Regions from separate parts of the Acuticoccus kandeliae genome, predicted to be linked through region 1. Evidence: riboswitches for the same ligand, from Rfam matches in the RefSeq annotation. Region 1 holds a riboswitch; the other holds the start of a gene.
The links. A riboswitch is a leader RNA that binds a small molecule or an ion and turns the genes downstream of it on or off. The one in region 1 is predicted to bind cobalamin.
Positions count from the first base shown of each region.

Region 2: linked by a shared signal. The riboswitch ahead of cobW (cobalamin biosynthesis protein CobW) and the one ahead of DBV35_RS27555 (energy-coupling factor ABC transporter permease) in region 1 are both predicted to bind cobalamin.

Region 1 is NZ_QBBV01000005.1:152,934-167,953, reverse strand. Features, by position in the region: gene DBV35_RS27605 (heavy metal translocating P-type ATPase) at 1-1,150, shown strand, start outside; gene DBV35_RS27600 (IS481 family transposase) at 1,226-2,164, opposite strand; gene DBV35_RS27595 (PepSY-associated TM helix domain-containing protein) at 2,243-3,418, opposite strand; gene DBV35_RS30770 (hypothetical protein) at 3,739-3,930, shown strand; gene DBV35_RS27585 (hypothetical protein) at 3,937-5,175, opposite strand; gene DBV35_RS27580 (ABC transporter substrate-binding protein) at 5,298-6,188, shown strand; gene DBV35_RS27575 (hypothetical protein) at 6,223-7,377, shown strand; gene DBV35_RS27570 (ATP-binding cassette domain-containing protein) at 7,381-8,364, shown strand; gene DBV35_RS27565 (ABC transporter permease) at 8,361-8,975, shown strand; gene DBV35_RS27560 (ABC transporter permease) at 8,972-9,628, shown strand; cobalamin riboswitch at 9,688-9,899, shown strand; gene DBV35_RS27555 (energy-coupling factor ABC transporter permease) at 9,953-10,636, shown strand; gene DBV35_RS27550 (multiheme c-type cytochrome) at 10,718-12,646, opposite strand; gene DBV35_RS27545 (BatD family protein) at 12,643-13,905, opposite strand; gene DBV35_RS27540 (VWA domain-containing protein) at 13,902-15,020, opposite strand, start outside.
Region 2 is NZ_QBBV01000001.1:22,127-37,146, forward strand. Features, by position in the region: gene DBV35_RS00095 (SDR family NAD(P)-dependent oxidoreductase) at 1-520, opposite strand, end outside; gene DBV35_RS00100 (NAD(P)H-dependent oxidoreductase) at 908-1,678, shown strand; gene DBV35_RS00105 (FAD-dependent oxidoreductase) at 1,722-3,143, shown strand; gene DBV35_RS00110 (MBL fold metallo-hydrolase) at 3,133-4,041, shown strand; gene cobW (cobalamin biosynthesis protein CobW) at 4,142-5,209, opposite strand; cobalamin riboswitch at 5,241-5,448, opposite strand; gene DBV35_RS00120 (class I SAM-dependent methyltransferase) at 5,523-6,332, opposite strand; gene DBV35_RS00125 (ABC transporter substrate-binding protein) at 6,488-7,585, shown strand; gene DBV35_RS00130 (FecCD family ABC transporter permease) at 7,585-8,646, shown strand; gene DBV35_RS00135 (ABC transporter ATP-binding protein) at 8,640-9,392, shown strand; gene DBV35_RS00140 (helix-turn-helix domain-containing protein) at 9,489-9,767, shown strand; gene DBV35_RS00145 (pyruvate kinase) at 9,891-11,363, shown strand; gene DBV35_RS00150 (alkaline phosphatase) at 11,470-12,978, shown strand; gene DBV35_RS00155 (hypothetical protein) at 13,046-13,477, shown strand; gene DBV35_RS00160 (ABC transporter ATP-binding protein) at 13,474-14,154, shown strand; gene DBV35_RS00165 (ABC transporter permease family protein) at 14,154-15,020, shown strand, end outside.

The sequences.
Region 1 (15,020 bases):
CGTCGCCTGGCTGGTGCTCGGCCCAAGCCCGGCCTTCGTGTTCGCGATGGCGGCCGCGGTGTCGGTCCTCATCATCGCCTGCCCCTGCGCGCTCGGCCTCGCGACGCCGATCTCGATCACCACCGCCGCCGGACGGGGCGCGCAGGCCGGCGTCCTCATCAAGGACGCCGAGGCGCTCGAGCGGATGGCGCGCGTCGACACGCTGATCGTCGACAAGACGGGGACGCTGACGGAGGGCAAGCCGACCCTCACCGACATCGTGCCCCTCGCCGACCTCTCCGAGGCCGAGGTGCTGGCGCTCGCCGCGTCTCTGGAGCGCGGCTCGGAGCACCCGCTCGCGGAGGCGATCGTGGCGGGGGCGGCCGCGCGCGGCATCGCGCTCGACAAGGCGGAGGATTTCGAGGCGGTCACCGGCAAGGGCGTCACCGGCCGCGTCGCCGGGAAGAGCGTCGCGCTCGGCAATCGCGGCCTGATGGAGGGGCTCGGCATCGACCCGGAAGCGGCGGACGAGGCCGCCGACCGGCTCAGGACCGACGGCAAGACCGCGATGTTCGTCGGGGAGGGGGGGCGCCTCGTCGGCATCGTCGCGGTCGCCGACCCGATCAAGGCGACGAGCGTCGCGGCGCTGCGCGATCTCCACGCCGCGGGGCTGCGCGTGATCATGGCGACCGGCGACAACCAGCGCACCGCCGAGGCGGTCGCCCGCAAGCTCGGCATCGACGAGGTGCGCGCCGGGGTGCTGCCGGAGGGCAAGAAGCGCCTCGTCGACGAGCTTCACGCGGCGGGCCGCTCGGTCGCGATGGCGGGGGATGGGGTCAACGACGCGCCGGCGCTCGCCGCGGCCGATGTCGGCATCGCGATGGGCACCGGGGCGGACGTGGCGGTGGAGAGCGCGGGGCTCACGCTCCTCGGCGGCGATCTCGTCGGCATCGTGCGGGCGCGCAAGCTCGCGCGGGCGACGCTGCGCAACATCAAGCAGAATCTCTTCTTCGCCTTCGTCTACAACGCCGCCGGGGTGCCGATCGCGGCGGGCGTCCTCTACCCGGTCTTCGGCCTCCTCCTGTCGCCGATGATCGCGGCGGCGGCGATGTCGCTCTCCTCCGTCTCGGTCATCACCAACGCGCTGCGGCTGCGGCGGCTCGATCTCTGAGCCGCCGTCTTTCGCTCCATTGGTCTGGCGCGATTGCTCTTCGCTCAGGTTGATTCAACCTGAGCGGCAAGCGCGCTAGCTGTGATTTCTCGCGAGGTTGTTCAGCGCAGTCTCGGGAGATAGGCCGGCGAGCGCGGCGTGTTGGCGATTGCGATTGTACCACATGAGCCACCTCGGCAGATCGCGCGCGCGGCTGGCTGAAGAGGGATAGGGAACAGCGTAGGCCCATTCCCTCAGGAGCGTCTGGATGAAGCGCTCGGCCTTGCCGTTGGTCTTCGGCGTATAGGGCCGCGTGCGGATGTGGCGGATGCCGAGCCAACGCAGAGCCTTGGCAAAGAGTTTGGAAACATAGGCCGAGCCATTGTCGGTCATGACGCGCTCCACGCGCACGCCGCGGCTGCGGAACCAACGGAGTGCGCGCACGAGGAAGCCCGTCGTGGTGCCGCGCTTCTCGTCGGCGAGGATCTCGACATAGGCGAGCCGCGTGGCGTCGTCGATGGCGACGTGCACGAAGTCCCAGCCGGCTCCCCTGTTGCGGTGCCCCTGACGGGAACCGGTGACGCGATGGCCTGCCCGCTCGAACCGTCCGAGCTTCTTGATGTCGAGGTGGATGAGTTCGCCCGGGCGCTCGCGTTGATAGCGCCTCGGCGGCTCTTTCGGCTCGAGCGCCTTCAAGCGGCCGAGGCCTGCGCGGTGGAGCCATCGCGCCACGGTGGAGCGCGCCAGGCGCAGCTTGTGCGCGATCTCGGCGGCCGTGAGGCGATACTCGCGTCGCAAGCGCACAGCTGCCGCAACCGAAGCGTTCAGGCAGGCGGCGGGCGGCGCGGCACTGGCGCCGTTGGCCAGCGCCTCCACCCCGCCTTCGCGGTGGCGCCGCAGCCATTTGAAGACCGTCCGCTCCGAGATCCCGAGCTCTTCCGCGATCCGCCTGACCGGCCGTCCTTCGGCCCGTCGTGTCACGATCAGCGCTCGACTGTGAACCGTCGTGCGCGCATTCTTGTGCGGGTTGTTCATCCCATCAGGGTCCGACTGGAGGTTTGGCGATCCCAGCCTAACCCCGATGCGGGTGAACAACCTCCTGAGAGTTCACAGCTAGCGGCTTGCCGTCGCCGGCTCGGCCTTGGTGCGGGCGCGCCGGCGCAGCATCGGTTGGACGAGGCGGCGCCAGGCGAGGGCGAGGCCGGTCCACACGAGGAAGCACGCGGCGAGAGAGGCGAGCCCGGCGATCGTCTGCCCGACGAGGCCGTAGACCTCGCCGGTGTGGATGAAGCGCATCCAGACCCGCGCCTTGCGCCCCGGCGAATCCGCCTCGTTGCCTGTGACCGACAGGACCGCGCCGTCGGCGCGCGAGACGAGCGCGGTGTCCCGCAACGCCGCCTGCGCACCGTTGCCCCGGTCGATCGCGACGCGGACGGTGGCGGCGTCCGCGGCGGGGAGCGTGACGGTCAGCGTGCGCCAGTCGGGATGGACTTCCGACGCGGCCTCGACGGCGGCGGAGAGTGAGATCGGGTCCGTCACGGGCGCGAGCAAGGCGGGGGTCCGGTCGCCGCCCCCGCCCGCGGGCGGGCCGCCGCGGCCGCGCACCGGCGCCTCGCCGTAGGCCTTGAAGACGAGGTCGCTCGCCCACGGATAGGAGATGACGACCCCCGACACGATGATGAGGAAGAGCGGCGCGATCGCCCAGATCCCGAAGACGTGGTGCCAATTATAGTCGCGCGCCTTCGCGGTCGGCAGGCCGCGGCGGAAGACGAGATGGGTCTTGAGGAGCGGCCAGCGCCAGCGCCGCGGGAACCACAGGAAGAGGCCCGACAGGATGATGAAGAGGAAGACAAGGTTCGCCGCGCCCGTGACCGTGCGCGCGACCGAGCGCGCCTCGCCCTCCAGCGCGAACCAGCGGTGCAGCGCGGTGACCGCGCCGAAGAAAGTCTCCACCGCCTCCACCCCGGTGCCGATCACCGCGCCCGTCGCGGGATCGAGGAAGACCTGCTCGCGCCGCCCGGCGACGGCTTTGACCGGGCCCTCCGGATCGCGCGTGATGACGAGCGATCCGCCGTCGCCGAGCGCCGCGCGCGCCGCCTCGCCGAGGGCGTCGATGCCGAGGCGCGTCCCGTCCGGATCGTTGACCGCGAACGCCTGATGCTCGGCGAAGGCGATGATCTGGCGCTCGTAGGTGAGGAGGACGCCGGTCGCCGACAGGACGAGGACGACGAGCCCCACCGCGACGCCCGCGATGAGATGCGCCCAGAAGATGATGCGCCGAATGGACATCGAGCCTCTCGATTTTGCGTGTGATGGTCGTGCGCCCGGAGCCGGGCGATGCGCACGACGATAGGCCGGGGCGCCGGGGGCGATCAGCAAGAGCTTTGTCGCAAAATGGGGCGATCCGCGCGGCCGCGACAATTGGAGACAAATTTTCGCCGATGCCTATGGGCGGCGCGGCGCCGAGGCGCGCCGAGCGGGCCGCGCGGTGGTTCCGGTGCGCCGGTCTCACCCTGCGAACTTGACAGACATCCGGAGCAATCGCACCTTCGCCAACCGCAGCCCGTGCAGCGAATTGCGCCCTATCCCTCGAAAATAGTCGGTCGAGTGTGAGCGAAAAACCGGAACGGTCGGATCGTGACCTGGAGGAGATTCGTTTTACGCTCCGTGCGGCACGGTTCGTCTTCGACCAGATTGACCGTTCCTTGCGAAATCGCGCCGGATACGTGTCTCGGAACACCTGGATCTTGGAGGCGATCAGCGAGAAGCTGCAGCGCGAGCTTCTCGATCGCGAACGTTGAGCGGGCTCAGCCGGCCTGCCGCTGCGGGTCGAAGGCGGGGAGGTAGATGCCGTACCGCCGCGCGAGCTCGTCGAGGCTCGCGAGGAGGCGGCTCGAGAAATCCTCCGCCTCGTCCGGCGGGATCGCGTCGCGGCTAAGGCCGAACACCTCGCCGAGCACCTCGCGCGCGGTCTCCGTCAGCACCAGCGCCCCGTCCTCGCGGATGAACTCGATTCCCTCGGCGCGCTGGCCGGCGCGGTTGACGTCGATGGCGGCCTCGAGGCTGATCTCGGGCGGCAGGTCGATCTCGATCCCGGTTCGGCTCACCCGGACCGGATAGCCGCCCGCAAGCCCGTTCGGCCCCGGTGCATGGGTGCGCACGGGGGTGGCGGAGAGGAGGCCGCGCAGCATCCGCACCAGCGAGCCGACGAGGACCGTCGCCGCGGCCGAGCCCTGCGGGATCGGCGCCTCGTCCTTGATCCGGCGCCACAGGATCTCGGTGTCGACCGTCCCCGTCCGGTCCGCACCGTCGACATAGAGGCGCATCAGCGGCCGGAGGTCCCCGATCGGGCTCCCCGTCAGGATTCCGGAAGAGTGGAAATTGTGCGCGACGAGGGCGAGGCGGACATCACGTGTCGGGCACCCGAGGCCGCGCGCGATGACGCTGCGCGCCGCGGGGACGAGGAGGTCGAGATTGCCCGCGCCGACGATGGGGCCGACGCTCCGCCGGGCGAGCGCCGGGTTCACGACGTCCGGATAGGCGGTGTTGACGAGCATTGTGCCGGGCGCCGCGGCGTCGCGCGCGGCGACGAGGCGGGCGGTGAGGGCGAGGTGGCCGGGCGCCCAGAGGCCCGGCCCCGCGCCGACCATCTCGAGGCGGGCGCGGATCGGGGCCGGGAGCAGCGCCCGCGCCCACCAGGGCGAGCGCGAGGCGGTGTTGACGATCACCGAAGGCGCGCTCTCGCCGATGAGATCGACGAGGCGGGCGGCGTCGGCGATGTCGAGACAGCGCAGGTCGATCTCCGGGTACCGCTCGACATAGCTCGCCGCGAGCCGCGCCGCCGACACCTTCGGACGCGCGCGCCCCCGGTCGCGGCTGACGACCACGATCCGCACATGGTCCGGCACGCGCGAGGCGAGGGCGTGGAGGAGGCGGGTGCCGACCTCGCCGAGGCCGACCAGCATGAGCGTGAGGCGCTCCTCCGGCCAGCTCGGCAGGCCGGTCGGCGCGCTCTCTCCTTCGGTCGGGGAAGACGGATCGGGCATACGAGACGAGGAGGCCACGCCGCGCCCGACGGCGCAAGTCGCCAAAGTGACGTCACTTTGGCGGCTTGCCTGAAGGCCCCCGCCGGCCGTTCGCTAGGCCCGTCAGAAGCGGAGCCCATCCCATGCGGAACAGTCGATCCTTCCTGCTGAACGGCTTGGCCTGCGCGGCCATCCTCCTCGCCCCCGTCGCGGCGAACGCGGCCGACGCGGTGATCGTCGCGTCCAAGAACTACACCGAGAGCATCCTCGCGGCCCACATGATGGCCGATGCGCTGGAGGCGGCGGGGATCCCGGTCGAGCGCCAGATCGGCCTCGGCGGCACCGGGGTGATCCACCAGGCGCTCCTGTCGGGGGAGATCGACACCTACCCCGAATACACCGGCACCGCGCTGCTCGTGCAGCTGAAGCTCCCGGTGAACAACGATCCGGCCGTCGTCTACGACACGGTGAAGGAAGAGTATGAGCGGCAGTTCGAGAGCACCTGGCTCTCCCCGTTCGGCTTCAACGACACCTACGCCCTCGCGATGAAGCGGGAGAAGGCCGAAGAGCTCGGCCTCAAGACGATGTCGGACCTCGTCGAGAAGGCGGGCGACCTCACCATCGGCTCGACGCAGGAATTCCTCGTCCGGCCGGACGCGCTGCCGGGCCTTGAATCCACCTACGGCATGAAGTTCGGCGACAGCCGCGGCATGGATCCGGGCCTCGTCTACCAGGCGATCGCGTCGGGCGCGGTCGACGTCATCTCCGTCTTCACCACCGACGCGCGCATCAAGGCGAACGACCTCGTCGTCCTCGAAGACGACAAGATGTTCTTCCCGCCCTACTACCTCACGCCGGTCATCCGGATGGAGACGGTCAAGGAGAACCCGGCGGTCGCCGAGGCGCTCGAGAAGCTCGGCGGCCTCTTCACCGCGGCCGAGATGATCGAGCTCAACGCCGCCGTCGATATCGACAAGCGCCCGGCCGAGGAGGTCGCAGCGGAAGCCCTGAAGGCCAAAGGGGTCATCGAGTGAGCGAGCGGGTTCGGGTTCTGGCGGAGCCGTCGGCATGAAGGCCCACCAATGCGTGATGATCATGGGGCTCGGGGAGCTCGGCGGACTGGTCGCCGAGCTTCTCGCCCGGTCCCCGACCTTCCGCGGCCGCATCGTCGGGGTCGATGTCGACGCCGACCACGGGATGCGGAAGATGAACTCCGTCCTTCAGGGCGCGCTCTGCTGGGGCCACACGCCGGACGTCGTCTTCCGGCACGGCAACCTCGCCGAAATCGACGCGACCGCCGCGCTGATCGGGCAGGAGAAGCCCGACCTCATCTTCAACGCGACGACGCTCGCGAGCTGGTGGCTGCGTGATCTCCTGCCCGAATCCGTCAAGGCCCAGCTTCACGCGGTCGGGGCGGGGTCCGGGATCTGGGCGCCCGGCCACGCCGCGCTCGCCTACCGCCTGATGAAGGCGGTGAAGGCCTCCGGCATCACCGTCGCCGTCATCAACTCGGCCTATCCGGACGGGACGAACCCGGCGCTCGCGCGGGCAGGCCTCGCCCCGCTCGCCGGGATCGGCAATGGCGACCTCCTCATCGCGCCGCTGCGCCATCTCGCGGCGAAGGCGCTCTCGGTCTCGATGGCGCGGGTCGATGTCCACGTCGTCGCCCACCATTTCCACGCCTACAATGTGCTGATGCACGGCAACAGCCGCGGGCTCGACTTCGTCGTCCGCATCGGGCTCGACGGCACGGACGTGACCGACATGCTCGACATTCCGGCCCTCCTCGCGAAGGTGCCGGACACTGCGCGCATTCCCGGCGCGTCCGGCGCGACATGGGTCGTCGCCGCCTCCGCCATGAGCACGATGACGGCCTGGCTGAACGGCTCGGGCGAGGTGGTGCACGTGCCGGGGCCGGACGGGATGGTCGGCGGCTATCCGGTGGTGCTGTGGCCGGAGCCCACCCTCGCCCTGCCGCAGGGCGTCACGCGCGAGGCGGCGATCGCGGTGAATGTCGCCGCGCAGAAGGCGGAGGGGATCGAGCGCTTCGAGGATGACGGCGCGATGGTGCTGACCGACGTCGCCAAGGACACGCTGAAGACCCTCTTCGACTTCGAGATCGACCGCTATCCGTTGGAGGACAGTCTCGAGATCGCGCGCGATCTGTCGGCGCGCCTGCGCGTGCTCGGCCAGAAGCACGGCATCGCGATGAAGGTGCACTGAGCGTTGCGGGACGTCGTCTCTTCCCCCTTCGCGGTCGAGCTCGTCGGCGTCGACAAGCGCTTCGGCGCGTTCGAGGCGGTGCGCGACGTGTCGCTCTCGGTCGGCAAGGGGGAGATCTGCGTCCTCATCGGCCCCTCCGGCTGCGGCAAGACGACGACGCTGAAGATGATCAACCGCGTCGTCCCGGCGAACGGCGGCACCATCCGCGTGCGCGGCGAGGACATCGAGTCGCTCGACCCGGTGCGGCTGAGGCGCAGCATCGGCTACGTCATCCAGCAGGTCGGCCTCTTTCCGCACATGTCGGTGGGGGCGAACATCGCCCTCCCGCTCCGCCTTGCGGGGGAGGGGCGCGCGCGGCGGCGAGCGCGGGCGGCCGAGCTCCTCACCTTGGTAGGCCTCTCCGACGCGCTCATCGACCGTCATCCGGCGGAGCTCTCGGGCGGGCAGCAGCAGCGCGTCGGGGTCGCCCGCGCGCTCGCGGCCGATCCCGACATCGTCCTGATGGACGAGCCGTTCGGCGCGGTCGATCCGCTCCTGCGCCCCCAGCTCCAGTCCGAGCTGAAGGCGATCCAGCGCCGGCTCGGCAAGACGATCATCCTCGTCACCCACGACCTGTCGGAGGCCTTCGCGCTCGCCGACAGCATCGTGCTGATGGATGAGGGGCGGGTGGTCCAGCAGGCGAGCCCGCGCGATCTCCTCCTGAAGCCGAGCGGCCCCTTCGTGCAGCGCTTCCTCCAGCAGGTCGGGGCGTCGGAGGTGGTGCGGCTCACCGAGATCGCGGACCTGCCGCGCGCGCCGGTGGACCTCTCGGGCCCAGCGATGAGCGTCCCCGCGTCGACGACGCTCGCCGCGCTTCTCGCCCGGTTCGCGGCGGGCGAGCCGCTCCCGGCCCGGATCGACCTCGTGCCCGCGGGCAAGGGACCCGTCGCGATCGCCGCCGTGTTCGACGCCATCGTCGCGGCGATCGGCCGGGCCGACCCGTCGTGAACTACATCCTCGCCCACCCCGACCAGATCCTGAAGCTCCTCGGCGAGCACGCCGCCATCGTGTTCGGCGGGATCCTCCTCGCCGTGGTGATCGCGGTGCCGCTCGGCATCCTCGTCGACCGGTTCCGGCGGCTGGAGATGCCGGTCCTCCTCGTGACCGGCCTCCTCTACATCACGCCGAGCCTTGCCCTCTTCGCCTTCCTGATTCCCATCACCGGGCTCGGGACGGACACCGCCATCATCGGGCAGGCGGTCTATTCGCTGCTCGTCATCACCCGCAACACCGCGGTCGGGCTCGCCGGGGTGCCGGCGGCCCAGCGCGAGACCGCGATCGGGCTCGGCCTCTCCGACTGGCAGCGCCTGCGCATGGTGGACCTTCCCGCAGCGCTCCCCCTCATCGTCGCCGGGATCCGCGTCGCGGCCGTGATGGGCGTCGGGATCGCGACGATCGCGGCCTATATCGGGGCGGGCGGGCTCGGCCGGCTCGTCTTCCGCGGGATCGCGACGCTCGACAACGACACGATCGTCGCCGGGGTGCTGCCGATCGTCCTCTTGGCGCTCGCGCTCGACGCGGCGCTGCGCCAGCTCGAACGGCTCGCGGGCCGCCTATGATCGGCGATCTCCTCGACTTCTTCGCGTCCCACCAGACGCAAATCCTGAGGCTCACCGGTGACCACATCGCGCTGACGGCGAGCGCCATCGGTCTCGCGATCGCGATCGGCCTGCCGCTCGCGATCGCCTCGGTGTCCATCCCGTCCGTCGCGCGCTGGTCGCTCGCCTTCGCGAACCTTGCCCAGTGCGTGCCTTCGATCGCGCTCCTCGGCCTCGCCGTGCCGATCTTCGGCATCGGATTCGCCCCGGCGATCGTGGCGCTGACGCTGCGCGCGCTCCTGCCGATCTATCTGAATGCCTATACGGGGCTGAAGGGCATCGACCCTGCCCTTGCCGAGGCCGACCTCGCCCTCGGCCTCGACCGGCGCCAGTCGCTCCTCCTCGTGCGCCTGCCGCTCGCGCTCCCCGCGATCCTCGGCGGCGTGCGGACGGCGGCGGTGGAGGGCGTCGCGGTGACGACGCTCGCCGCCTTTGTCGGGGCGGGCGGGCTCGGCGACCTCATCCTCCAGGGCATCGCCATGATGGACCCGGTGCGCCTCTTCGCCGGCGCGCTCCCGGCGGCGCTCCTCGCGATGACGATCGAGCTCGGCCTCGCCTTGGTGGAGCGGCTCGCCGCGCGCGGTCTCGGCGTGCGCCGCCGCGCCTTGGCCTAGACGCATCCACATCCCCACGAAACGAAGCGGGCAGGGCCTTGAAGCGGCGCGCCCGATCCAGGATAGTCGCGCCCGATGGTTCTCCACGAGCAGAAGCTCCGGAGATGAAAAGGGAACGCGGTGAGAGGGACCCAATCCGGGACTCTAATCCGCGGCTGCCCCCGCAACTGTGAGCGGCGAGCGAACCCCGAAACGCCACTGGCCGACGGCCGGGAAGGTGGGGCGAGCGAGGACCCGCAAGCCAGGAGACCTGCCATCGGCGCGCCATGACGTCTCATGGCAACCTGAAGCAAAACCGCACGGTGGGTGCGGAAAGGACAATCCATGCACATTGAACCTGGCGTCGTCGACGGCGCCAAGATCACGCTCTCCTATGCGACGGCGGCGGCCTCGTTCGCCCTCATCGGCAAGATGGCGGCCGACAGCATCCGCAACGATGGCGGCCTCGCCGCGCTCGCGGTGCGCAGCCTCGCGACGACCGCGCTCGTCTTCGGCTTCTTCGAGATCCTGCCGCATCATCCGGTCGGCGTGTCCGAGGTCCATCTCATCCTCGGCTCCACGCTCTTCCTGATGTTCGGCGCCGGGGCGGCCTCGATCGGGCTCGCGCTGGGGCTCCTCATCCAGGGCCTCTTCTTCGCCCCGTTCGACCTGCCCCAATACGGCATGAACGTCACGACGCTCATCGTGCCGCTCTGGGGGCTCAGCCTGCTCGCGCGCCGCATCATCGCGCCGCGCACGCCCTATGTGGAGGTGACCTACCTCCAGGCCCTCTCCCTCTCGACGGCCTATCAGGGCGGGATCGTCGCCTGGGTCGCCTTCTGGGCGCTCTATGGGGGCGGCTTCACGGCCGCGAACCTCACCGCCGTCGCCTCCTTCGGCGGAGCCTACATGACGGTGATCCTCTTGGAGCCGCTCGTCGATCTCGCGATCCTCGCCGGGGCGAAGGCGCTCTCGGGCGCGACGCGCTCGCCGGTCTTCACGCAGCGCCTCCACCACGCCGCGGCCTAAGGCCGGCATGACGATCGCGGCCTGAGGTCCGCGAACGCCCCGCGCCGATGGGTGCGGGGCGGCACCAAGGCCGGCGGGGGCTCAGTTCGCCCCGGCCGGCAACCCGAGATAGGCCCGGATCGTCGGATCGTCCGGGTTCGCGGCGTGCGCGTCCCGCAGGATCTGCGTCGCGGCGTTCGTCCCCTCGGTCGAGGCGGCGATGCGCGCGAGCATCACCCAGGCGTCGATCCGCTGCGGGTCCATCTCCACCACCTCGCGGAAGGCTGCGCTCGCCGCCGGCGCATTGCGCATCACGAGCGCGAGGCCGCCGAGCTGGAGGTGGGTCTCCGGAAAATCGAGATTGCTCGCGAGCGAGGCCCGCCATTCGGCGAGCGCGTTCTGCAGATTTTGCGCGTGGACGCCGGGGAGGCGGGCGATCGGCGCGTCGAGGAGGGCGCGCGCGGCCTCCATCCGCACCGAGCGGGATGGATCGTCGAGGAGGTCGAGGAGGCGCAGCACCCGGTCCTGCGGCGGGGCGAGGCGCTGGATGCTCACCGCGGCGCTGCGCACCAGCGGGTCATCGTCCGCGAGATAGGTGGCGAGGCGCTCCGCGATCGCGGCATCGCCCGACCCTTCGAGGAGCGACAGCGCCGTCGCGCGCACGATGCCGGACTGCCCCTCGTCCTCCACGATCGCGGCGAGGTCGCCCGCGGCCGCGGCCGGGTTCTCGCGCCCGCGCGCGAAGACCGTGCCGTAATGCGGCCCGCGATTGCGCGGGTCGGGGTACCAGGCCGCGATCTGGTCCGCCGCCCAGGCGGCGTCGCGGTCGGTGTGGCAGGTGGTGCAGGCGTCCGGCGCGCCGGTCGCGGCCGAGAGATCCGGCCGCGGGATGCGGAACGAATGGTCGGCGCGCCAGTCGTTGCCCATGTAGACGCGCTCGACCATGTGGCAGCTCTTGCAGGCGGCGCCTTCGGTGCCCTCGGCGTGGAAGGTGTGGGCGGGGCTGTCATAGTCGGCGGGCCGCAGCGTCGGAAAGGCGGGGTTGCCGGCCGGGTTGTGGCACTGGGTGCAGACGGCGTTGCCCTCGGCCTTCAGCTCGGTCGAGTGCGGGTCGTGGCAGTTGAGGCAGGTCACCCCCCGCGCATACATCTTCGACTGCAGGAACGAGCCATAGACATAGACCTCGTCGAGGATCTGCCCGTCGGCATGGTAGAGGCCGGGGCGCAGCACCGAGAGCTGGTAGCTGTCGTGATAGGGCGTGCCGGGTGTCGGGCTGTCGGCCTCGTAGGCGGCGCGGCGCGAATGGCATCCGGCGCACTGCTCGATCATCGCCTGCGGCTCGGTCGCCTTCGACATCAGGAGCGGGACGGGAGACGCCGCGCCGCCGGGCGCCCTCGCTGCGTCGACGTGCGCGCTCCCCGGCCCGTGGCAGGCCTCGCAACCGACGCTGATCTCCACCGCGGTCGAGGCGAAGGTCTTCGCGTGCGGGTCGTAATTCTTCTCAAAGCCCGTCGCGTGGCAGACCGCGCAGCGCCCGTTCCAGTTCTTGTAGGGGCCGGTCCAGTGCAGGGCGTCGGACGGCGGCAGGTTCTGGTCCGGATAGAGGTGGAACCAGCCGCCCTTCTCGGTGTCCCAGACGACATCGAAGCTCTGGAGGCGCCCCGGCTCGGTCTCGATCAGATATTGCTGGAGCGGCTTCACCCCGGCGACGGAGTGGACCCGATAGTCCCGCGTCGTGCCGTCCTTCTCGGTGACGGTGACGTAGTAGGATCCTTTCTCGACCCGGAAGCGCGCGGTCATCCCGTCGTGGGTGAACTCCGTCCCGTGGAAATCGGCCTTGACCGTCTCGGCCGTCGGCTTCGTCCAGGCGAGCGCGTGGTCGGATCCGGCCCAGCGCTCGGTGACGTCCATATGGCAGGTCGCGCAGGTCGCTGAGCCCACATAATCCGGCGCGTCCTGGCCCACCGCCATCGGCGCGAGGAAGGTCGACAGAGCGACGAGGAGGGCGGTGAGGGACAGTTTCAATTTCATACGGCCGGGTTCAATGGAGGAAGGGCGGTCGTGATGCGGTGGTCCGCCTGCCTTTGTCGCACGTCTTGCAGCGCGGCGCGGATCTTTTGCCAGGCGTCGGCATCGTCGCCGGTCCGCGTGCCGTAGCGGGCGGCGCCGAGGGCGGCGAGGGCTGCGGCGAGTCCGGGGTCCTCGCGCGGGTCGGGGCCGTGGGCGCGGGCGGCCCAGGTGTCGAGCGCGGGCCGCAGGGCCGGATGGTCGTGCGCCGCGATGGTGCGCATCAGGACGGAGAAGGCGTGCGCTTCGGAGGCGAGGCGGGCCGCGCGCCGGACGCGGATCGCGGCGAGAAGCGGCGGGCCGACCCGGCGCACGAGCGCGACGAGCGCCCCCACCAGGGCGAGGCCGAGAATGGCGGCGAGCGCGACGGCGCGCCAGTCGACGGGCTCGGCCGGCAGCGTGGAGGCGGCCGGCGGGCCGTCGACCTTCACCGCAAAGCCTTCGGCGCGGGCGGTCTCCACCTTGCCGGTGCGCAGGTTGAACCAGTCGAGCGCGACGGGGGCCGCCGCGCCGGATCCGCCGCCCTCGGCCACCATCGTCACCCGCTCGGTGCGCGTCCCGGTGATCGCGCCGCGCTCGTTCTTCTCTTCCAGCACGGGCTCGTCGGGGTAGAGCCGCACCCCGTCGATCGGCGTCGGCGGGAGGAGGGTCGGCAGGAACATCGGGGAGGTGCCGCGGATGCTCGCGACCACGGTGCGGGTCACGCTGTCGCCAGGCACCATCGCGTCCGGCGTCCCCTCGACGGTCTCCTTGAGGCTCACCGCGTCTGCGGCGAGGAAGGGGTCGAGCCCCTCCGCGCCCGGCGGGATCGTTCCGGTGAGGGTGATCGGCTCGGCCGGAAGCGTCGCCTTCACCGGCGCGTTGGTCTCCGGGTCCGCATAGGTGACGGTCACGGCGGCGGAGCGCAGCGTCACGCGGCCCGGCACCATCGGCGTCACGAGATAGCGGCGGCTGATGCCGGCCCATGTTTCCCCGCCGATGCGCTGGCTCGTCGGCCCGGTCGAGGCGACGCGCACGAGGAGGTTCGGCGCCTCGAAGCTCGGCCAGATCGGCGGGTTGGGCATGAAGGTCGGCACCAGCACGGTGAGGCGGATCGAGACGGCCTGCCCCGGCACCGTCTCGGTCTTGTCGACGTCCATGGTGAGGCGCGGGGCGGTGTCGTCCTGCGCCCACGCCGGGTGCGGGGCGAGGAGGGCGAGGAGGAGGAGGAGCGCGCGGATCATCGCGGTGTCTCCGCCGCGCCCGCCGTGCCCGCCGTGTCCGCCTGGGGCTTGCGGTTCGCCTCCATCGCGAAGCGCTGGCGCAGGAAGTCGCCGGTGCGGGTGTCGACCGTGTTCATCCACTCCTCGGTGGTGAGGATGGCGGGGCCGCCATCGTCCGGCCCCTCGATCTCGGTCTCCGCCCCGCGGCCCGACTCGTTGTCGAAGACGACATCGTCCGCACCGATGCCGCGATCCTCGCCGGTATCGGATGCTTCGCGCACCCGCTCGATGTAGTCGACGATGTCCTTCGCGACGGCGAGATTCTCCGCGGCGTTCGGATAGTCCGGATCGCGGTCGAGCGCGGTCTGGAACGCGCGCACCCCGTCGCGATAGGTCTGCCCCTTGATCGCCGCCATTCCCGCGATGAACGCGGCCTCGGCCGTGTCGAGGCGGCCGAGCACGTCCATCGCCTCTTTGTATTGCCCGTCCCGATAGAGGGCGTAGCCGCGCCAGAGCGGGTCGGTGAAGAGGGTCGCGGCGCGCTTGTACTCGCGGTTCTCGAAGGCGAGGCGGCCCTGCTGGTCGGGCGTCAGGAACCAGTCGATCGGCCCGGCCTCGGCCGGCGGCGGGGCGAGCGCCAGGAAGAGGGCGAGGACGGCCCAGCGCATCGTCCACCCCCGGCGGAACCAGAGGAGGCCGAGCAGGGCGGCGGGGAGTGCGAGCCAGTTGCCCCGGTCCTCCCATGGTTGGTCGCTGTTCTGGAGCATCGCCTCGCGGTAGGCGGCGTTCAGCGTCCGGTCGATCCGGGCGACGTCCGACCCGTCCGGGCTCACGCGGATCACCGGCGCCGACAGCGTATCGAGGCCCCTGTCGGCGACGCCCTCGGGCAGCATCGCGAGGGCCGCCAGCGCCGGCGCGCCGTCGAGTGCGGCGACGTCGGCGGGATCGATCCCGTCGGTGACGAAGAGGATCCCGCCCGGCCCGTCCTCCCCGGCGAGGATGCCGGTTGCGAGGGTGAGGGCGGCGGCCGCGCGGTTCCCCTCCTGGGGCATCACGGCGGGGTCGAGCCCTTCGAGATAGGGGACCATCACGCCCGGATCCTCCGTCATCGGCACCACACTATGCGCCGTCCCGGC
Region 2 (15,020 bases), on a different contig from region 1:
TGTGAACCCCCGCCTTCGACACGCCATAGGCGATGTTGCCGGACTTGTTGAGCTCGTCCCGGTCGAGCCAGGCGCGGGCGTTGCCGCCATTCTTGCCGATGACGGAGCCGATATTGATGATGCGCCCGGACTGCTGGCGGCGCATCAGCGGGATCACGGCCTGGCAGCACAGGAAGGTGCCCTTGAGGTTGATGTCGAGCACCTCGTCCCAGACGGCCTCGGTCAGCGTCTCCGCCGCGCCATAGCGCGCGATCCCGGCGCAGTTGGCGATGATGTCGACACGCCCGTGCACCTTCTCGGCGGTGTCGACGAAATGGCGCACCGAAGCGGGGTCCGCGACGTCGAGCTCCACCACCGTGACGGACCCCGCGTGCGCGGACAGGCTGTCCTTCAACGCCGGCAGGTTCTTGATGTCCCCGACGACGAGGTGGGCGCCCTCGGCCGCGAAAGCCTGGGCGATCGCATTGCCGATGCCACCGGCCGCGCCCGTGACGAGCGCGATCTTATCCTGAAGTCTCAAGCCGTCTCCTCCATCACTCGTCCGCCGGCCCTTTGCGGCGAAAGCGCCGGAGGCCGTGCTGTTTTGAGGGCGCGGGATCGCGCCGGCGTGTCGCCAATCCGGGTGGGCGAGGGATCCGGGCATCGCCGGAAACGGCCACCAAAAAGTGTTGACACTCTTTGGAAATGTCTACACTTTGGCGGCGGGAGGAGCAACGAGAATGTCGGCGCCGGTCACAAGGCAGCCGGGCACCGGATCCCGATCGGGGACGCCCCGGCCGATCACCCATCATCCCTCGTCCGCGGTTCCACGAGATTAACGCGCGCGCCCGCAGCGCCGCGATCTCACCGCATCCGTCCCCCGAACCAGACGGGCCGTGCCGTGCCCCAGGAAGACACCGGAGGCTCCATGCTCGCGCACATCGTTGTGGGACATCCGAACAGCCAGTCCTTCAATGGCCACCTCGCGCGGACCATGCGCGACGCCCTGGTGGAGAGGGGCTGGTCGGTCACGACGAGCGACCTGTCGGCGATGGGCTTCGACCCCGCCGAGGGCGCGCATCAATATCCCGATCGCGACCCGGAGGCGGAGTACAACGTCCAGCGCGAGCAGCGCCTCGCCGCCGAAGCCGAGCGCCTGCCGCCGGACGTGCGCGCCGAGATCGCGCGCCTCGAGGCGGCGGATCTCCTGATCATGCAGTTTCCGCTCTGGTGGTTCGGCCCGCCCGCGATCCTCAAGGGCTGGTTCGACCGCGTCTTCGTCTACGGCCATGTCTACACGAGCCAGATGCGCCACGATCGCGGCTACTTCAAAGGCAAGCGCGCGATGCTGTCGGTGACGTGCGGCGGACCGGAGGAGACCTTCGCCGTCGACGGCCGCAATGGCGACATCGACGTCCTCCTCTGGCCGCTCCATTTCAGCCTCTCCTATGTCGGCTACACCGTGCTGGAGCCGCAGGTCTTCTACGGCGTGCAGGCCGAGATGCGGCACCGCTCCGTCGAGGGGCTGCAGGCGCTGCTCGCCGGGCAGGCGAGCGACGCGGGTGAGCGGATGCGCCATCTCGACACCGTCCCCGCGATGAAATTCGCCGGATGGGACGACTGGGAGAATGGCCGCCTCAAGCCCGGCATCCGCGCCCGCAGGCCGATGATGCCGCCGATGAATCCCGTCGCGCCGTGACCACACGACCGTCCTTCATGGCGACTCGGAGGCGCACCCTCGCATGACCGACGACGATGCAGTGGACGTGATCGTCGTCGGCGGCGGTCTCGCGGGCCATGCCGCGATGCTCGCGGCGGCCGAGGCTGGGGCCAGCGTTCTGATGATCGAGAAAGAGGGCGCGGTCGGCGGCAGCACGCTCCTCAGCGGCGGCTTCATGGCGTTCGCGGGCACCCGCGAGCAGGCCGCGGCGGGGATCGCCGACGACGAGGCGCTGCTCCTCGACGATCTGCGCACCGTCGCCGGGCCGGACGCCGACGATGCGCTGCTGACGACCTACGCCAGCCGCCAGCGCGCGCTCTACGATTGGCTCGTCGAGCGCGGCGTGGTCTTCAGCGCGGTGGAGCTGAGCGCCGGCCAGTCCGCCCCGCGCAGCCACCGCACGGACACGGACGCCCTGCTCGCGTGCCTTGCCGACACGGCCGCCGCTACCGGGCGCATCCGGCGCCTTCTCGACACCCCGGCCCGTCGCCTCCTCACCGATACCGAAGGCCGGGTCGAGGGGATCCTGGTGTCGACACAAAATGGCGAGCGCGCCATCACCGCGCGCCGCGGCGTGATCCTCACCACGGGCGGCTTCTCCCGCTCCGAGACGCTTCTGCGCACCTACGCCCCGAACCAGGCGGCGGCGCTGCGGATCGGTGGCGCGGGCAACACCGGGGACGGGCTGCGCATGGCGATGAAATGCGGCGCCGATCTTCGCGACATGGGCCAGATCCGCGGCACCTTCGGTACGCACCCGACGACCGGCCCCGACGCCCACAAGGTCGTCCTCGCCTTCTATCTCGGCGCGATCATCGTGAACCGGGACGGGGCGCGCTTCGTCGCCGAATCCGCGTCCTACAAGCAGCTTGGCGACGCCTGCCTGCAGCAGCCGGGCGCGCTCGGCTTCCAAATCTGGGATGCCGGCATCGCCGCGAGAAGCCAGCCCGGCGTCCCTCTCTTCGACCTCGACATTCCCGAGCGGGAGGGCCTCCTCCTCAAGGCGGACAGCCTCGCCGGGCTCGCCGCGCTCTGCGGGGTGCCTGCGGAGACGCTCGAAGAGAGCGTGCGCGCCTACAATTACGGGATCGCCGGCGGGGCCGATCCGCTCGGCCGCGACGGCCTCTGCCACGGAACCGGCGAGTGCCTGCCGCTCACCGAGCCGCCCTTCTACGCCTACCCGTCGACGAGCGTCGTCCTCGCGACATATTGCGGTGTACGGATCGACGAGTCGGCGCGGGTGATCGACGTCTTCGGCGATCCGATCCCCGGCCTCTATGCGGCCGGAGAGATGACGGGCGGCTTCCACGGCCAGTCCTACATGACGGGAACGTCGCTCGGCAAAGCGGCGCTGTTCGGCCGGATCGCCGGAGAGCGCGCGGCCGTCAGCAACGACCAGCGACAAGACGCGATGACCAAGGAAAGGAAGACCCATGGCGGGTGACCCGACAACGACCGGAAGCCACGATGGCGGTATGCGCGCCGAGGGCGCCTATCCCTTCAAGATCGGGGATCTCGATGTGATCGCGCTCCACGACGGCGTGCTGATGCGCGACCGCCCCGATGGTTTCGTGCGCAATGCGAGCAGCGCCGAGGTCGGCGAGGCGTTCGCCGCGATCGGCCTGCCGCGCGACAAGCTCACGCTCACCTTCAACGCGCTCGCGATCCGCAATGGCAGCGGCGTCGTGCTGATCGACACCGGTTTCGGCGAAGGCGGCCCGGCGGGCACCGGCCAGATCGTCCAGAACCTCGCCGCGGCCGGCATTGCGCCGGGCGACGTGTCGACCGTGCTCATCAGCCATTTCCACGGCGACCACATCTCGGGGCTGCGCGGCCAGGACGGCGCGCTCGTCTTCCCGAACGCCGAGGTGTGCGTGCCGACCCCGGAGTGGGACTTCTGGATGGATGACGGCAATCTGTCGTCCGCGCCCGAGGCGCTGAAGGGCCACTTCAACCTCGCCCGCAAGACCTTCCAGGCGAACGACATGGAGGTCCGGCAGTTCGGCTGGGGCGACGAGGTGCTGTCCGGCATCACTGCACTGCAGGCGAGCGGGCACACGCCCGGCATGACGGCGTTCGAGATCGTGTCGGGCGACGAGGCGACGATGTTCGTCGCCGACATCACCAACAACCCGCTGATCTTCGCCCGCCACCCCGAATGGCAGGCGATGTTCGACATCAACCCGGACGAGGCGGTCGCGACCCGCAAGCGCTTCCTCGACCGCGCCGCGGCCGAGCAGATGCGCCTCTCCTTCTTCCACGCCCCGTTCCCGTCGACGGGCTACATCCTGAAGAGCGGCGCCGGGTACGAGTTCGCTCCGGCGATGTGGACGACCCGCTGATCGAGGCGCGGCCCTTCATCCCACCGGATCGAGGGCCCGACGGCGACCGGCCCGCCCGGCGCGCGGACGGGCGCGGACGGGGCTAGGTTGGGTCCGGAGCCTAGATCGCGACGGGTTCGCCGAGCGCGGCCGCGACCTCTTCGCGGATCCGGCCCTCGTCGACGTCCGCCTCGGCGATGAAGACGAGGCGGGTCGCCCGCTCGTCCGCCCGCCACGGGCGGTCGAAGCTCGACGAGAGGCGCGTGCCGACGCCCTGCACCACGAGCCGCATCGGCTTGCCCGGCACGTCGAGGAAGCCCTTGAGGCGGAGGACGTCGTGGCGGGCGCTGATCTCTTTCAGCGCCGCGACGAAGGCGGCGGGATCCGCCACGGACGGCGCGTCGACGACGAAGGAGTGGAACTCGTCGTGGTCGTGCTCGCTGCCGTCCTCATGCTCCAGCTCGTGATGGGATTTGCGCGTCGCGATCAGCGTCTCGGTCGCGGCGCCGAGGCCGAGGAGCACGTCGGGCGGAAGCTGGCCGGCGGGCGAGACGACGTGCGGCGCCTTCGTCGAGTGGGCGACGGTCGCCTTCACGTCGGCGAGCGCGGCGGCCTCCAGCGCCTCGACCTTGTTGAGGACGATGAGGTCGGCGGCGCGAAGCTGGTCCTCGAACAATTCCTCGAGCGGCGACTCGTGGTCGAGCGACGGGTCGGCCTGGCGCTGCGCGTCGACGGCCGCGGGGTCGGGCGCGAAACGGCCGGCCGCGACGGCGCTCGCGTCGACCACGGTGACGACACCGTCGACGGTCACGCGCTCGGTGATGCCGGGCCAGTTGAAGGCCTGGACGAGCGGCTGAGGCAGCGCGAGGCCCGAGGTCTCGATCACGATGTGGTCTGGGAGCGCCGGGCGCGCGAGCAGCGCGTTCATGGTCGGAATGAAATCATCGGCGACGGTGCAGCAGATGCAGCCGTTGGTGAGCTCGATGACGTCGTCCTCGCCGCAGGTCTCGATCCCGCAGCCCTTCAGGATCTCGCCGTCGACGCCGAGGTCGCCGAACTCGTTGATGATGAGCGCGATGCGCCGCCCGTCCGCCTTCTCCAGAAGGTGGCGGATCAGCGTGGTCTTGCCGGCGCCGAGGAAGCCGGTGATCACCGTTGCGGGAATGCGCTTGGTGCGAAAGTCGGTCACAATCTCTCCTCCCCCGGTCACCCCGCCGGTGTGCGATATCCGTGTGCCGGCAGGTCTCCTGACTGGCGGGTCGCAGCGCCTCCCCCCGCCTTCCCGGACCGGCATGGCCCAGTGGCGTGTCGATGGGGCAAGCGCTCATCGCCTACAGTTGCGGGGGCAGTTCCGTTTCGCGCAGCGAACGCGGCGCGGCGGATTCCCTTTTGATCTCCTCGCGGAGAACCGGCGCGGGAGAAGTCGCAAGCTCCCCTCCGGGTGTCAAGCGCGATGTTGCCGCCGCCGTTGCGGTCGGGCAGCGCGGACCGCGCCGCGCTCGTCAGCGCGGGCCGAGGGGCGCGCTTGCGCGGATGGCGTAGCGATGCTGGAGCATCCGTTCGAGGCCTTTCGACAGGTGCATGTGGCGCGCCTGCGCGCGGTGGATCGCGCCGAGGTCCTCGTCGATGACGATGTCGCCGAAGCCGGCATCCTTCAGGAGCGCGGCGATCTCGCCCGCACGCGCACCGTGCGCGAAGGGGAGGCGGGAGAGGATGTCCTGATGCGTCCGCTGCATCTCGGCCTTCACCGCACCCGCCGCCGGGCGGCGCAGGAGGGCGCCCTTCAGGCGGACGAGGAGGGTCGCGAGGCGGGCGACGACCGTCGGCGTGACGAAGTCGCCGTCGACGATGAGGAGGGTGCCGCCGGGGGTGAGGACGCGGCGCCACTCGCGGAAGGCGGCCGGCGGGTCGACCAGCGTCCAGACGAGGTGGCGCGTCACGATCACCTCGCACGCGGCGTCCGGCAGCATCGTCGCCTCGGCGTCACCGTGGAGAAAGCGGATCGGGCGCCCGCGCGCCGCCGCCTTGGCCTTCGCCCGGTCGAGCATCGCCTCCGACCAGTCGAGCCCGGTGACGCGGAAGCCGAGATCGTCGAGCAGGTGCGCGATGACGCCCGTCCCCGTCGCGAGGTCGAGCGCGGTCCGCCCCGCGCCGTCGCCGAGGTGTCTGTGGATGAGGGCATGCCAGGCGCGCCGCTCCGGCTCGCTGAAGATCTCGTGGCCCGGCTGCTCGTCGAACGTCGCCGCACGGGCTGACCAGTAGGCGGCGATCTCGTCCCTGATGCCGAAGTTGCTTTTGACTAATTCTACCATACCGAGATCTCAGATCTTTATTGTAGTTGTTACAAATTCAAGCTCATTCACCACTGTTGACCTTCGATGCGGATAGTATATTTGCGAAACTCTTCTTAGCGGAGTGGAGCTTGATGAGGGTACACCTTTTCTCCGGCCTTGCGGCAGGTGCGACGATGCTCGTCACGTGCGCCATCGGCGGCGTGGCGCTCGCGGATCCGGTGACGATCACGGACGTCGCCGGCCGTTCGGTCGAGGTGGATGCCCCGGTCAAGACGATGATCCTCGGCGAGGGGCGGCTGATCTACGCCGTCGCGGCGCTCGAGGATGGGGATCCCTTCGCGCGCGTCGTCGGCTGGCGCGACGATCTCGGCAAGGCCGACCCGGCGACCTACGCCGTCTATCAGGCGAAATATCCCCAGATCGACGCGATCCCGACCTTCGGCGGCATCAAGGACGGCACGTTCGACATCGAGCAGGCGATCACGATCGGGCCGGACATCGTCGTCATGAATCTGGAGGCGAAGGGCGCCACCGAAGACGCCGGCCTCATCGAGAAGCTCGCCGCCGTCGGCATCCCGCTCGTCTATATCGATTTCCGCGACGCGCCGATCGCCAACACCACGCAGAGCCTCGAAATCCTCGGCACGCTCCTCGACAAGGAGGCGCGCGCGAAGGAACTGATCGACTTCCGCGACAGCGAGATCGCGAAGGTGACGGATCGCCTGCGCGAGGCGAACCCCGAGAAGCCGCTCGTCTTCCTGGAGCGCGCGGCCGGCTACAGCGAAGAGTGCTGCATGTCGTTCGGCAACGAGAATTTCGGCTTGATGGTCGAGATGGCCGGCGGCATCAACATGGCGAAGGACATCATCCCCGGCACCTTCGGCACGGTGAACCCGGAGCAGATCATCGCCTCGGACCCCGATGCCGTCATCGTCACCGGCGCGGAGTGGGACGCCTATGTGCCGGGCGGGGCCTGGGTCGGGCTCGGCCCCAATTCCGACCCCGAGAAGGCGCACGAGAAGCTCGCCAACCTCATGAAGCGTCCGGCCTTCACCGGTGTGAAGGCGGCCGAGACGAACAACGTCCACGGCGTCTGGCACCAGTTCTACAACAGCCCCTACCAGTTCATCGTCATCCAGCAGATGGCGAAGTGGCTCCACCCGGACCTCTTCGCCGATCTCGACCCCGAGGCCACCTTCAAGGAGCTGCACGCCCGCTTCCTTCCGGTGGACTATGACGAGGGCTATTTCGTCTCGCTCAGCGAGGATTGATGGCCCTGTCATCGGCTTCGGCGGGCACGGCGCGCGGTCGCTATCGCGCGCTCTCGCTCCAGCGCCTCGCCATCCTCGTCGGCCTCGCCGCGCTGCTCTTCCTCTCGGTCGCGGTCGACCTCGCGACCGGACCCGCGCGCTATCCGCTCGGCGAGGTGCTGACGGCGATGTTCTTCCCGGACGCCGTCGACACGCAGGTCCGCGTGGTCATCTGGCAGATCCGCATGCCGATCGCGCTGATGGCGGTGACCGTCGGCGCCTCGCTGTCGATCGCCGGGGCGCAGATGCAGACGATCCTCGCGAACCCGCTCGCGAGCCCCTTCACCCTCGGCCTCTCCGCCGCGGCGAGCTTCGGGGCGGCGCTCGCCGTCGTCCTCGGCGTCGCCATCGTGCCGGGGTTCGGGCCCTACATGATCCCCCTCAACGCCTTCGTCATGGCGATGGCGGCGGCTCTCCTCATCCATGTCTTCAGCCGGCTAAGGGGCGTCACGACCGAGACCATCGTCCTCCTCGGCATCGCGCTGGTCTTCTCCTTCAACGCCGCCCTGGCGCTCCTCCAATATCTAGCGTCCGAGCAGGCGCTCGGTGCGGTGGTGTTCTGGACGATGGGGAGCCTCGTGAAGGCGACGTGGGAGAAGGTCGCGATCACGGCGGCGGTCCTCGTCGTCGTCCTCCCGCTTTTCGCGCGGCACGCCTGGGCGCTCACCGCGCTGCGGCTCGGGGATGACAAGGCGCTCTCCTTCGGCGTGGCGGTCGGCCGGCTGCGGCTCGAGACGATGCTGGTGGTCTCGCTGCTCGCCGCGATCCCGGTCTCCTTCGTCGGCACGATCGGCTTCATCGGCCTCGTCGGGCCGCACATCGCGCGGATGCTGGTCGGCGAGGACCAGCGCTACTTCCTGCCGGCCTCCATGCTGGCCGGAGCGCTCGTCCTCTCCGCGACCTCCGTCGTGTCGAAGACGATCGTGCCCGGTGCGATCCTGCCGATCGGGGTGATCACCGCGCTCGTCGGCGTTCCCTTCTTCATCTCGCTCATCTTCGCGGTGAGGCGGCGCGCATGGTGAGCCTTGCTCTCGACGCGGTCGGGGCGCGCTATGGGCGGACCGATGTCGTCGCCGGCGTCACCACGCCCCGTCTCGAGGGCGGCGCGCTGACGGCGGTCGTCGGCCCGAACGCCGCCGGCAAGTCGAGCCTCTTCAAGCGGATCGCCGGCCTCGTCGGCGGGCCGGGTGATGTGCGGCTCGACGGGCGGCCCGACACCGCGCCGCGCGTCACCTACATGCCGCAGGACACCGGTGCGAACGCCGTCCTCTCGGTCTACGAATCGATCCTCCTCTCCGCCAAGCAGGGCGGGTCGTGGCGCGTGCGTGAGGACGAGCTTGCGCACATCGACGGGCTCCTCCAGGCGCTCCAGATCGAGCCGATCGCCTTCCGCAGCCTCGGCACCCTGTCGGGCGGCCAGCGACAGCTGGTGGCGATCGCCCAGGCCCTCGTGCGCGACCCGGATGTGCTCCTCATGGACGAGCCGACCTCGGCGCTCGACCTCCATCGGCAGGTCGAGGTGCTCGGCTTCATGGAGACCCTCGCGGCGCGGCGGGGGATGGCGGTCCTGATCGCCCTCCACGACCTCAATCACACGCTCCGCTATTGCCGCGACGTCATCGTCATCGCGGACGGGCGCATGGTCGCCTGCGGGCCGACGCGCGAGATCATCACGGCCGCCCTGCTGCGCGACGTCTGGCGGGTTGAGGCGCGGATCGAGCTCTGCTCGCGCGGCACGCCGATGGTGCTGGTGGACGGGTCGGCCTGAAGCACGGCCTCGGGTTCTGGAAAAGCCACCCTTTCCGGGCTAACCTTCGGATTGCGCGGCATCGCGCCAGGCCGGGGAAGGGATGGAGTTGCCGCCATGAACGCAGCACAACTCCGCGCATGGCGTAAGACCAACGGCTGGGGGCAGGCCGAGCTCGCGAAGAAGCTCGGCCTCCAGCGCCGCATGATCCAGTATTATGAGCGCGGTGAACGCGACGGGAAGCCGATCGCGATCCCGCGCGCCGTGGGGCTCGCCTGCTACGCCATCGCCTGCGGAGTCGTCGATTTCGACGGCCGCGGCGTCCAGTGGACCTTCGAGGAGCCCGCGCGCAAACCGGAGCGCGTGGAGGACGGGTCCGAGACAGAGCCCGCCTGAGGCCGTCCGGGCGCGCCCGCCACGCGGTCGAGGGGCCGCCGGTTCAAACGCCTGTCACTGTCGCGTGCCATATCGGCCCAGCGCGCCGCGGGGGCGGCCGAAGCACGCCACGGGGGACGGACGATGTCGGAATTTCAGGAGGTTTCGGCGCCGGAAGACCGCGCCTTGCTCGCCGACATTCTGACCCTGCGGCGGGCGGTCGCCGACGCGGCCCCGGCCATCGCGGCCGAACTCGGCACCGGGGTGCATTCGCCCGCGCTCGACAATCTCACGCACTATCTGGCGCTCCGCCGGCACGATGTGCGCGACCTCCAGCACAGCCTGATGTGGCGCGGGCTCTCCTCCCTCGGACGGCTCGAAAGCCGGGTCCTGCCGACGCTCGACGCGGTCGCCGCCGCGCTGTCCCGCATGGTCGGCGACTTTCATCCGGCCCCCTCGGAGGCCGACTATTTCGCCGGCGACCGCCGCCTCGCGGAGGCGAGCGAGACGCTGTTCGGCCCCGCGACGGCCGCCCGCCGTGCGCGGATCATGGTGACGCTGCCGACCGAGGCGGCGACCGATCCGTCGCTCGTGGACGATCTCGTCCGGCGCGGGATGAACGTCGCGCGGATCAATTGCGCGCACGATGATCGCGCGGCGTGGAAGGCGATGGCCGAGCATATCGGCATGGCCGCGCGGCAGCACGGGCGGCCGGTGAAGATCCTGATGGACATTGCCGGGCCGAAAATCCGCACGACCGAGACCGCCCACGCCAAGAAACAGCGCAAGGCGATGCCCGGAGACGCGCTCCGCCTCTTCGCCGCCGGCGCGCCCGCCATCGGCGAGGACGCACCCTTCGCGGCGACGATCTCGTTCCCGGAGGTCGTCGAGCGGGTCCATGTCGGCGACCGGGTCGTCTATGACGACGGCAAGCTCCACGGCGTCGTGGAAGAGGTGTCGCCGGGCAGCGCGCTCGTGCGCGTGCGCAGGGCGCGCGCGGCGGGCACCCGCATCAAGCCGGAGAAGGGCCTCAACTTTCCGGACACCGCGGTCGGGCTCTCCCCGCTCACGACCAAGGACGAGGCGGATCTCGCGACCGTCATCGAGTGCGCCGACAGCATCGGCTACTCGTTCGTCAGCCACCCCGACGATCTCGACCTGCTGGAGGCGGCGATCGCCAGATCCGGCGCGACCGGCCGGCCCCTCGGCCTCGTCGCGAAGATCGAGCGGCCGGAGGCGGTGCGCAACCTGCCGAACCTCATCGCGCGCGCGGCCGGCCGCCGCCCCTTCGGCATCATGATCGCGCGCGGCGACCTCGCCGCGGAGATCGGCTTCGAGCGGCTCGCCGAGATGCAGGAGGAGATCATGTGGGTCTGCGAGGCGGCGAGCGTCCCGGTCATCTGGGCGACGCAGGTCCTGGAGACGCTCGTGAAGGAGGGGACGCCGACGCGGGGCGAGATGACCGACGCCGCGATGTCCGCCCGCGCCGAGTGCGTGATGCTGAACAAGGGGCCCTTCGTCGGCGACGCGGTGGAGATCCTCGACCGTCTCCTCACCCGGATGGAGTCGCACATCCTCAAGAAAACGCCGACGCTCCGCGCCTTGAAATCCTGGTGATTCACATTCTGCGCAAATTGCTAGGGGGCAAGGCATTGCATTGTTGTCGCAGTGTCACCTTCGGGACGTAGAGGCTCAGCCAACGACATCACCCCGGAGCCTTTCCATGAAACAGCTCGCCCTTGCGACGACGGCGCTCGCCCTCCTTCTCGGCGCCGCGCACGCGCAGGACCTCCCGCAGGCCTCCAGCACCTGGTACACGGACGCCCAGTCCGCGCTGCAGGCACAGCTCGCCCGCCAGCCGAACACGAACCGCGCCAAGAACGTCATCCTCTTCGTCGCGGACGGCAACGGCGTCGGCACGAACTACGCGATCCGCCTGTTCGCCGGCCAGCAGCAGGGCAAGCTCGGCGAAGAGCATGTCCTCCCCTACGAGGCGTTCCCGAACCTCGCCCTCGTGAAGACCTACAACGTCAACGCCCAGACCCCGGATTCGGCCCCGACCGCGGGTTCGATGAACACCGGCGTCAAGCAGGTCTTCAACACGATCAACCTCGCCCCCGAGGGTGCCGTTCACGACGAGTGCGCCACCGAGGCCGACAACGCGCTGACCACCTTCGCCGAGATCGCCAGCGAAGCCGGCAAGTCGGTGGGTGTCGTCACCTCCGCCCGCATCACGCACGCGACGCCGGCCGCCGTCTACGCCAAGACCGCCAACCGCGACTGGGAAGACGCCGTGCCGGAAGGCTGCGATTCCTCGCGTGACATCGCCACCCAGCTCTTCGACCAGATGCAGGCCGGCGTCGTCGACCTCGCCTTCGGCGGTGGCCGTCGCTATTTCGCCCCGACCGGCGTCAACACCGAGGAAGGCGGCAAGGGCCACCGCGCCGACGGCCGCAACCTGATCGCCGAGGCGCAGGAAGCCGGTGTCCAGTATGCCTGGAACACCGAGACTTTCTCCGCCCTCAACCTCGACGGCTCGACCCCGATCCTCGGCCTCTTCGAGGACAGCCACATGAAGTATGAGGCGGACCGGACCGACGCCGACGAGCCCTCGCTCGCCGACATGACCCGCGCCGCGATCGAGTACCTGAAGACCAACGAGAACGGCTTCTATCTCGAAATCGAGAGCGGCCGCGTCGACCACGCGAACCACGACGGCAACGCCTATCGCGCGATGGTGGACGGTGTCGCCTACGCCGAAGCCGTTGCGATCGCCGACGAGCTGACCGACGACGAGGACACCCTCATCATCGTCACCGCCGACCACGAGCATGCGATCGCCTTCAACGGCTATTGCGGCCGCGGCACGCCGATCCTCGGCCTCTGCTACGATGTCGCGAAGGGCCAGGTGAAGCACTCCGAAGAGCCGGTCCTCGCCGCGGACGGCAAGCCCTACACCGTCATCGGCTACCTGAACGGCGCCGGCTCGCTCATGAAGGAGCAGACGGACGGCACGTTCTCCGGTTCGCGTCCGGACCTCACCCAGGAAGAGGCTGTGGACCCGGAATATCTCCAGCAGGCGCTGATTCCGACCTCGTCCGAGACCCACTCGGGTGAAGACGTCGCGGTCTACGCCAAGGGCCCGTTCGCCCACCTCTTCGACGGCACCATCGAGCAGAACTTCATCTTCCACGTGATGAAGCACGCCGCGATGGACACCGCGCAGAACTAAGCCATCGGGCACCGAGGGGCCGCCGCGGTGGCCCCTCTTACCACCGCCATCGCCTCAGGAGGGTTCAATGGACCGCAGAGATTTCCTGTCCGCCATGGGCGCCGCGGCGCTGCTCGGCGCCGTCGCGCGCCCGGCCGGCGCCGAGGACGTCGTGCGCATGCGCGACCTCTACAACAAGGACCTCTCCTTCTCCGACTACGCCAAGGCGATGGACGGCAAGCGCGTCACGCTCCAGGGCTTCATGGCGCCACCCCTGAAGGCGGAATCGAATTTCTTCGTGCTGACCAAGCGCCCGATGGCGGTCTGCCCCTTCTGCGAGACCTCCGCCGAATGGCCGGACGACATCGTGGCGATCTATTCCAAGCGTACGGTCGAGGTGGTGCCCTTCAACGTCCGGATCGTGAGCCGCGGCGTCCTGGAACTCGGCGACCATCGCGACGAGGAGACCGGCTTCGTGAGCCGCGTGCGCATCGTCGACGCGAGCTACGAACGCACTTGACCCAAGCCGGCCTCTCGCTGCGCGTCACCGGGCTCACCGTCGAGGGGGATCGCGGACGGCGGCTTCTCTCCGTCCCCGCGCTCGCCGTGTCGCCCGGCACATGCGTTGGCCTCACCGGCCCGTCCGGCGCCGGCAAGTCGACCTTTCTCTACGCCCTTGCCGGCCTGTCGAGGCGGGCGTCGGGGGCGGTGACATGGGGCGACACCGACCTCCTGACACTGTCGCGCGACCGCCGTGCGCGCTTCCGGCGGAACAATATGGGCATCGTCTTCCAGGACTCGCTCCTGTTCGAAGAGCTGAGCGCGGCCGAGAACGCCGCCTTGGTCGGCGCGTTCCTTCCGGCCGACCGGCGGCGCGCGGTCGCCCGCCGCGCGCGGGAGGAGCTGGCCGGGCTCGCCGTGCCGCTGGAACCCGTCCGGCGGGCCGACACCTATTCGGGCGGGGAGCGGCAGCGCATCGCGCTCGCCCGCGCGCTCGCGAACGATCCGGGGATCGTCCTTGCCGACGAGCCGACCGCGAGCCTTGATCGCGCGACCGCCGATCGCCTCGTCGACGACCTCACCCGGCTCGTCCGCGCCTCCGGCAAGTCGCTCGTTGCCGTCAGCCACGACCGGGCCCTGCTCGACCGGATGGACCGGGTGCTGGTCATCGAGAACGGTGAGGTTCAGGGCGCGTGATGCCGGATGCGCTGAGACTGTTCTGGGACGGGCTGACGCCCCTCCAGCAGGATGCCGGGCTCACCGCGGCGCTCCTCGCGCCCGCATTGATCATCGGCCTCGTCGTCGTCGCGGGCTATCGCCCCTTCGGCCTCGTGCGCGCGATGCTGTGGCGCTTCCGCTGGACCAACCTCCTGTTCGCGCTGCTCGTCGCGAGCTCGGTCGGGATCGGGGTGGGGCTGATCGCGCAGGAGCGCGGGCTGCGCCAGGGAACGGCGCGCGCGGCGGAGAAGTTCGACCTCATCGTTGCCGCGCCCGGCAGCGAAGTCACGATGCTGCTCGCGGCCGTCTATCTCCAGCCTGCCGACGTGCCGCTCGTCGACGGCGCCGTCTATGACGAGATCGCCCGCAATCCGCGCGTCTCGATCGCCGCCCCCATCGCGTTCGGCGACAGCTTCGACGGGATGCCCGTCGTCGGCACGACGCCGCAATTCGCGACCCATCTCGGCGACGCACTCGCCGAAGGGCGGATGTTCGCCTCGGTGGACGAGGCGATCGTCGGCGCCGACGCGCCGCTCGCGGTGGGGGCGTCCTTCTCCCCGGCCCACGGCCATGGCGACGCGGCGGAGGAAGAGGCGCACGCGGACGCGCACTATACGGTCGTCGGGCGCATGGCTGCGACCGGCAGTCCGTGGGACCGCGCGATCCTCGTTCCGATCGAGGCGGTGTGGCTCGTCCACGGGCTTGCGCCGGGCCACGGACCGGACTGGGCGGGGGAGGTCGGCCCGCCCTTCGCGCCCGACACGTTCCCCGGCACGCCCGCCATCCTCGTGCGCGCGGACGAACTCTGGGCGAACTACGCGCTCCGCTCCGAGTTCAACCGCGGC